Regions from separate parts of the Amycolatopsis sp. NPDC049688 genome, predicted to be linked through region 1. Evidence: riboswitches for the same ligand, from Rfam matches in the RefSeq annotation. Region 1 holds a riboswitch; the other holds the start of a gene.
The links. Region 1 has a riboswitch for S-adenosylhomocysteine ahead of metH (methionine synthase). Riboswitches for the same ligand answer to the same signal wherever they lie in the genome.
Positions count from the first base shown of each region.

Region 1 (4,206 bases):
CGGTCGGTGGCGTCTTCGCGGCGGTCGAAGAGCACGTCCTCGACCAGTTCGAGCAGGTCCTTCGGGATGTCCTCGTAGACCGCGAGCTGGCCGGCGTTGACGATGCCCATGTCCAGCCCGGCCTTGACCGCGTGGAAGAGGAACGCCGAGTGCATCGCCTCGCGCACCACGTCGTTGCCGCGGAAGGAGAACGAGAGGTTCGAGATGCCGCCGCTGGTGCGCGCGCCGGGGCAGCGCTCCTTGATCCGCGGCAGGGCCTCGATGAACGCCTTCGCGTAGCCGTTGTGCTCGGCGATGCCGGTGGCGACGGCGAGGACGTTCGGGTCGAAGATGATGTCCTCGCCCGCGAAGCCCGCCTGCTGCGTGAGCAGGTCGTACGCGCGGGCGCAGATCTCGACCTTGCGGTCGGCGGTGTCGGCCTGGCCCTGCTCGTCGAAGGCCATCACGACGACGCCGGCGCCGTAGTCGCGGATGGTGCGGGCCTGGGCGAGGAACGGCTCCTCGCCCTCCTTCAGGCTGATCGAGTTGACCACGCCCTTGCCCTGCAGGCAGCGCAGGCCGGCTTCCAGCACGCTCCACTTGGAGCTGTCGACCATCACCGGGATCCGGGCCACCTCGGGCTCGGTGGCGATGAGGTTGAGGAACGTCGTCATCGCCTGCTCGGATTCGAGCAGGTCGGCGTCCATGTTGACGTCGAGCAGGTTCGCGCCGCCGCGGACCTGCTCCAGGGCGACGTCGACCGCGCCCTGGTGGTCGCCGGATTCGATCAGCCGCCGGAACCGCTTGGAGCCGGTGACGTTGGTGCGCTCGCCGATCATCACGAACCCGGTGTCGGCGCCGATGCCGAACGGCTCGAGGCCGCTGAAGCGCATGTGGGTGCGCGGCGCGGGCACTTCACGCGGCGTGACACCCTTCGCGGCTTCGGCGATCTTCGCGATGTGCGCCGGGCTGGTGCCGCAGCAGCCGCCGACCAGGTTGACCAGGCCCTCCCGGACGAACCCGCCGACCAGCCCGGCGGTCTGCTCGGGCGTCTCGTCGTAGCCGCCGAACGCGTTCGGCAGGCCGGCGTTGGGGTGGCAGGCGACGTAGGCGTCGGCGATCCGCGCGAGCTCCTCGACGTGCGGGCGCATCTCTTGCGCCCCCAGCGAGCAGTTCACGCCGACGACCAGCGGTTTCGCGTGCTCGATCGAGCTCCAGAACGCCTCGACGGTCTGCCCGGACAGCGTCCGGCCGCTCAGGTCGACGATCGTGACGGAGATCCACAGCGGCAGGTGCGGGGCGACCTCGCGGGCGGCGGCGATCGCGGCCTTGCAGTTCAGCGTGTCGAAGATCGTCTCGATCAGCAGCAGGTCGACGCCGCCTTCGGCGAGCCCGGCGATCTGCTCGGCGTACGCGGCCTTGACCTGCTGGAACGTGACGGCCCGGTACGCCGGGTCCTCGACCTTGGGCGACAGGCTGAGCGTGACGTTCAGCGGCCCGATCGACCCGGCGACGAACCGGCCGCCTGCCTCGTCGGCGGCCTGGCGGGCGATCTGCGCGCCGCGGACGTTCATCTCGTGGACGTGGTCCTGCAGGCCGTAGTCGGCCTGGCCGATGCTGGTGGCGGTGAAGGTGTTCGTCGTGGTGATGTCCGCGCCCGCGGCCAGGTACTGGCGGTGGACGTCGAGGATGACGTCCGGGCGGGTGAGGTTGAGCAGGTCCGGGTCGCCGGTGACGTCGTGGGTGTGCTCGCCGAAGCGGTCGCCGCGGTAGTCGGCCGGGGTCAGCCCGGCGCCCTGCAGCATGGTGCCCCAGGCACCGTCGAGCACGGCGACCCGCTGGGCGAGCAGCTCACGCAACCTAGCTTCGGGGGTGTTCACCGGCAGCCTCCCTCGGTCGGGAGGCGCCCTTGGGTGGTCAGTCCCGGCCGAGCGTGGCGGACCCGGTGGTCCGTTGCAGCGCCTCTCGGCCTGTGGTCCACGGTATCGGAACCGGGCCCGGGCCCGCCATCCCGCCTCGCCGGAGCGTCCACGGACTGGGACACCGTCTGTCCACAATGGATCACCCGAGCCACCCTGCCTCCGCGTCACGATCGTTTCGAATCCGTCCACCATGCCGCGGCAGGCGGCGGCGCTCTGCTTCCAGCCTGCGCACGTGGAGCTGCATCGAGTGTCGTTCGAGCGACGCTCGACGTTACTCTCCGCAGTCAGCGGTGGCGGGGTGCAGCGACCCACGGGCCCATCGCACGCGTTTTCCGGCACTGGGTTTTCCGGCGCCACGTCGTCGGCACCGGACATCCCGGATGCCGTACAGCTGGAGGCGCTCGGCCACGCAAATCACATCCGTCGATGAGGGGATCTCATGTCGCATTTGGGTAAGTTGTCAGGTGTCGTCGCGGGCGTGATCGCTCTGATCGACATCTCCGTCACCCCGGCCTCGGCGACGACCGAGAACTGGGAATGGTGCCAAGGCAACGAAATCTGCCTCTACGACGGCGCCAACGGCACGAACCACCTCGTGACCTACGCGGATCCCACGTGCAACCACTTGATCAATTTCGGACTCTCGGGCTACGGGGACCGGACGACATCCGTGTGGAACACCACCGGGCACCCGCTCCGCCTGTACAACTGGCTGGCCAACATCAAGGAGTTCTCCCTGATCCAGGGCATCGGCGCGGGCGTGCAGATGACGCTCAACCCGACCGTGGACAACATCGCGGACGCCGTCGAGATGGCCTGCTGACACCCCCTGCCAAGTCCGGGCGGCCGATGCGACGGCCGCCCGGACGGCCCGGGTTGAAAACTGAAACACGTTCTAATACGCTCCCGGCGTGGACTACGGAATCGTGCTGTTCACCAGCGACCGGGGCATCACCCCGGCTTCCGCGGCGCGCGCCGCCGAGGCGGCGGGGTTCGCGACCTTCTACGTCCCCGAGCACACCCACATCCCGGTCAAGCGCGAGTCGCCGCACCCGCGCACCGGCGACGCGTCCCTGCCCGACGACCGCTACAGCCGGACACTGGACCCCTGGGTCGCGCTGGCGACCGCAGCCGCGGTCACCGAGCGGATCCGGCTCTCCACCGCCGTGGCGCTGCCCGTCGAGAGCGATCCGATCACGCTCGCCAAGACGATCGCGAGCCTCGACCACCTCTCCGGGGGCCGGGTCACGCTCGGGACCGGCTTCGGGTGGAACGTCGACGAACTGAACGACCACGGGGTGCCCGGGAACCGGCGCCGCACCGCGCTGCGCGAGTACCTCGAGGCGATGAATGCCCTGTGGACCGAGGAAGAGGCTTCCTACGCCGGGGAATTCGTCTCCTTCGGGCCCAGCTGGGCGTGGCCGAAGCCGGTGCAGGCACACATCCCGGTGCTGCTCGGGGCCGGTCCCACCGAAAAGACGTTCCGCTGGATCGCGCGCCACGCCGACGGCTGGATCACCACGCCGGCCGACACCGATCTCGACGGGCACGTGGCCCTGCTGAAGGAAATCTGGCACGCCGAAGGCCGCGTGGGGGCTCCGCAGATCTGCGCCCTCGGCGAGCGGCCGGACCCGGAACGCCTGGCGCACCTGGATTCCCTGGGCGTGACCGAGACGATCTTCGGCCTTCCCGACCGCGAGCCGGCCGAGGTCGAAGCGTGGATCGGGCGGCTGGCCGGCAAGCTCACCCTCGTGCCCGCACGCTGAAAACCGGCGGGACACGGACGAATCCGTGCCCCGCCGGCGATCGACCCCCCGGGGTCAGCTCTTGGCCGCGACACCCTGCCGCGCGCGCAGGTCGAGCTCGATCTGCTCCAGCGTGCGGCCCTTGGTCTCCGGGACCAGCCACTTGGTCAGCACGAACAGCACCACGTTCACCCCGGCGAACAGGAACATCGAGCCACCGATGCCGAGGGACTTCGGGTCGGAGATGATCGGGAACACCGCGCTCACGATGCCCGTCGCCGCCCACAGGACGACGCTGCTGACGCCCATCCCGGTCGCCCGGTACTTCAGCGGGAACACCTCGGACATCATCACCCACACCACCGCGCCCCAGCCGAGCTCGTAGCCCACCAGGTACAGCACCATCATGACCAGCATCAGGATGCCGCGCGTGCCGGTGTCGTGGACGTTCAGCACCACCAGCCCGGCCGCCACCAGCGTGAGCACCATGATGACGTTGCCGATGAGCAGCAGCGGCTTGCGGCCCCAGCGGTCCACCACGAACACGACCCACGCGGTGA
Region 1 covers NZ_JBFANY010000003.1:469,923-474,128, forward strand. Annotated here, with positions in the region: gene metH (methionine synthase) at 1-1,859, opposite strand, end outside; S-adenosyl-L-homocysteine riboswitch at 1,874-1,952, opposite strand; gene AB0J55_RS13190 (peptidase inhibitor family I36 protein) at 2,380-2,724, shown strand; gene AB0J55_RS13195 (TIGR03619 family F420-dependent LLM class oxidoreductase) at 2,813-3,667, shown strand; gene AB0J55_RS13200 (sugar porter family MFS transporter) at 3,722-4,206, opposite strand, start outside.

Region 2 (4,206 bases), 390 kb from region 1:
TCGGTGATGTTCGCCCGCACCGCCGAACGGCTCGGCGTACCGCGCTACGGCGTACCGAAGGTGGTGCACCGCGCGGCGAAGGTGTTCGGCGCGACCGCCGCCGGGCCGTCGATGTTCGCCAGCGTGCTGGTCGCGGAGGAGACCACCGACCGGCTGCAGCGCTCGATGATGGACGACGACGGCATCCAGCCGCTGATCCGCTCGGTCAACCGGATCCACGTGGTCGAGGAGGCCCGGCACGTCCGGTTCGCGAAGGAGGAGGTGCTGCGCGAAACGCCGAAGCTGTCGAAGGCGGCCCTGCAGCGGCACCGCCTGCGGACGGCACTGGTGGCGTTCGGCGTGATCGACAGCATGGTGGACGCCCGGATCTACCGCAGCGTCGGGATCGACCCGCGCGAGGGCCGCGCCGCGGCGCTGGCGAACCCCCACTTCCACGAGACCCGGCGGTGGATGGCGGAGAAGATCGTGCCGTTCCTGCGCGAAGCCGGGCTGATCGGCGGCCGCTCCGAGAACATCTGGCGGCGCGCGCACCTGGTGTGATCCCGGGGCGAAAGCCCCTACCTCAGCATCCGGTCGTGCGCGACAGTTCCCGGATGACCGCCGACTTCCCGCCGGAGCCGAAGGCCCGGCCACTGCTCACCCGGCCTGCCGTCACCGCCCTGATCGGCCTCCTCACCGGCGCACTCCTGGTCGGCGTGCCATGGCTGGTGACCAGCGGGGGCGGCGCGGAGCCGGACGGACGGCCGCTGGTCGCGCCCGCTGCACTGGGCGAACTCGGCCGGACCGAGGACGCGGTCGCGAAGATCGACAACGTCCGGGGGCAGGCCCAGATCGCCCGCGTCGAAAAGGCCGACCGGGAGACCGGTGCCCGCCTGTCGGCGGCCTACGGCGGAGCGGCCGCCGTCGTGCAGGAGTACCAGAACGCCACGCTGTTCCACGGCCTCCAGCTGACCGCCGTCCGTGCGGCTTCCCTGAACTGTTCACGCCGTACGTGGACCCCCAGGCGCTCGGCGTGGCCAAGCCGGGAACCGAGCTTGTGCGCGTAGGCGCCGTGCAGTGCCTGGTGCACAACGACCCGGCCGCCCCCGGATCGCCCGCGGACCCGAACCAGACCTACGTCATGAACTGCCAGCGCACGGGACCGGGCCTGACCGTGGCCGTCCGGAGCCTCGGCGCGGACGGCAACCGCGACCCGGCGAAAATCGCGAGCCTGCTCGAGCAGGCATGGGACACACTGAGCCGGTGATCTCCCTCCGGCCCGCCCGCGAAGACGACGAAGCCGCGCTCGCGAAGCTCGACGAGCGCACCTGGACCCCGGACGCCTCGCCCGCTCCCCCGCCCCCGGCCGGCACGCCGTTCTTCGGCGACGGCACGCGCCCCGGAGACGTCATCGTCGCCGAGCACGACGGGGTCGTCTGCGGGTACGTCCGGCTCGGCGAGGGGTTCGGCATCCCCGCCCACCGGCACGTGGTGGTGGTCGACGGGCTTGCCGTCGACCCGGACCGGCGCCGGCTCGGGATCGCGCGGCAGCTCGTCGAGGCCGCCGTGGCCGAGGCGCGGCGGCGGGGGGCCCGCAAGGTGACGCTGCGCGTGCTCGGGCCCAACGCCGGCGCCCGCCGGGTCTACGAGCGCTGCGGGTTCGCCGTGGAAGGCGTGCTGCGGGGCGAATTCCGCATCGACGGCACCGATGTCGACGACATTCTCATGGCGCGCTCGCTCGCTTGACAGCCTCGCGGCCGCTTTGCCATCCTGGTGCCGGGCCGAGAGGCGCTGCGACGGAATCCTTCCGCCACGCTCGGCCCGCCGACCACGACTCCAAGGGCGCCTCCCGTGCGGGAGGTGCCTTTTTCGTTGTCCGCAAGGACTTCCGCTGCCTCCCGAACGTCTCCCGACGATTTCCGGAGTGCACCGAAGAATGAGTGACAAACTGCAGACCCGAAACGGCCTCGACTTCGCCGTGGCCGACCTCACCCTCGCCGACGCCGGCCGCACCCAGCTGCGGCTGGCCGAGCACGAGATGCCCGGCCTGATGGCGATCCGCCGCGAATACGCCGCCGCGCAGCCGCTGAAGGGCGCCCGCATCGCCGGGTCGCTGCACATGACCGTGCAGACCGCCGTGCTCATCGAAACCCTCGTGGCCCTCGGCGCCCAGGTGCGCTGGGTGTCCTGCAACATCTTCTCCACCCAGGACGAGGCCGCCGCCGCGGTCGTCGTCGGCCCCGAAGGCACGGTCGACGCCCCGGCGGGCACGCCGGTGTTCGCGTGGAAGGGCGAGACGCTCGAAGAGTACTGGTGGTGCACCGACCGGCTCTTCGCCTTCCCCGGCGGCCAGGCGCCGAACATGATCCTCGACGACGGCGGTGACGCCACCCTGCTCGTCCACAAGGGCGTCGAGTTCGAGGCCGCGGGCGCCGTCCCGCAACCGTCCGAAGAGGACCCGGAGGAGTACCGGATCATCCTCGACACGCTCCGCGCGAGCCTCGCGGCCGACGGCGACCGGTTCACCCGGATGGCCAAGGAGATCCGCGGTGTCACCGAGGAGACCACCAACGGCGTCAAGCGGCTCTACAAGCTCGCCAAGGACGGCGAGCTGCTCTTCCCCGCGATGAACGTCAACGACTCCGTGACGAAGTCCAAGTTCGACAACAAGTACGGCATCCGGCACTCCCTTGTGGACGGCCTGAACCGGGCCACCGACGTGATGATCGGCGGCAAGCGCATCGTCGTCTGCGGCTACGGCGACGTCGGCAAGGGCGCGGTGGAGGCCCTGCGCGGCCAGGGCGCCCGGGTCGCGGTCACCGAGATCGACCCGATCTGCGCGCTGCAGGCGGCGATGGACGGCCTCGACGTCGTGGAGCTGGACGACGTCGTCGGGCAGGCCGACATCTTCATCACCACCACCGGCAACTTCGGCATCATCTCCGCCGAGCAGATGGGCCGGATGAAGCACAACGCGATCGTCGCCAACGTCGGGCACTTCGACAACGAGATCGACATGGCCGGGCTGGCGAAGCTGCCGGGCGTGGTGAAGAAGGAGATCAAGCCGCAGGTGCACGAGTGGACGTTCCCCGACGGCCACGCGATCATCGTGCTGTCCGAGGGCCGGCTGATGAACCTCGGCAACGCGACCGGCCACCCCTCGTTCGTGATGTCGAACTCCTTCACCAACCAGGCCATCGCGCAGATCGAGCTGTTCGCCAAGCCCGGCGAGTACGCCACCGACGTCCACCGGCTGCCCAAGCACCTCGACGAGAAGGTGGCCCGCCTGCACCTCGACGCCCTCGGTGTGAAACTCACCAAGCTGACGAAGGCCCAGGCGGAATACATCGGCGTCGAGGTCGAAGGCCCGTACAAGCTCGATCACTATCGGTACTGATCCCAGATTGCTCCGTTCGCCGTAGTTTGGTTTATCGGGAAAATGGCCATCCTCCCGGCGAGAGCGCATCCGCCCGGACGGCACGGAGCCGGGCCGGGTCTCATGCGAAGGAGTGTGTCAAGTGATCATTCTCGGTGTGATTCTCCTTGTCATCGGGTTCATCGTGGGCATCCCGGTGCTGTACACCATCGGTATCATTCTCGCGGTGGCCGGCGTGGCACTGGCCATCCTGGGCGGCACCGGCCGCCGGATCGGTGGCCGGGCGCACTGGTACTGATCCCGGGACTTCGCCACGGCCTGGCGCGCGTCAGCAGCACTGCTGGCCGCGCCAGGCCGTTCGGCCTTTCTGCCCACCCGGCACCGCCGGGGAAAAGGTAAGCGGAGAGAAAATTCTCTCCGAAATCCGCTTTGCCCCGCGACAGGAATCGCGAGCGCGAAGAACGAAAAGGGGTCCTCCGGCTCCGAGGGGGAGGGAGAGCCGAAGGACCCCGTTAGTGTTAGCACATCGCCAAGCCCGTGTACACAGCTGCATACACGATCGGGTTACGACCCTGACGGCTTCCTGACGCCGTGCGGGCCTGACGGGAGGCTCAGGAGGCCCGGCGCAGCAGGGGTTCGCGCGGCGCGGCGGCACAGCCGCACCCGCCGGCGATGCCCTGGCAGTCGACGATCAGCGCGTGCCGCACGCGGTCACCGTCCACGCAGGCCGGTTCGGTGCACTCGGCGGATCCGCCGTCCGGGTGGACCACCAGCGTGCCGTGGCAGTGGTCGATCCGCGCGTCACAAGAGGCGCACTCCATGTCCGCACCGCCTTTCCGCGTTCGTGGACA
Region 2 covers NZ_JBFANY010000003.1:75,656-79,861, forward strand. Annotated here, with positions in the region: gene AB0J55_RS11460 (diiron oxygenase) at 1-540, shown strand, start outside; gene AB0J55_RS11465 (hypothetical protein) at 594-1,046, shown strand; gene AB0J55_RS11470 (hypothetical protein) at 1,037-1,246, shown strand; gene AB0J55_RS11475 (GNAT family N-acetyltransferase) at 1,243-1,725, shown strand; S-adenosyl-L-homocysteine riboswitch at 1,757-1,834, shown strand; gene ahcY (adenosylhomocysteinase) at 1,916-3,376, shown strand; gene AB0J55_RS11485 (hypothetical protein) at 3,498-3,653, shown strand; gene AB0J55_RS11490 (hypothetical protein) at 3,967-4,176, opposite strand.
Region 2: linked by a shared signal. The riboswitch ahead of ahcY (adenosylhomocysteinase) and the one ahead of metH (methionine synthase) in region 1 are both predicted to bind S-adenosylhomocysteine.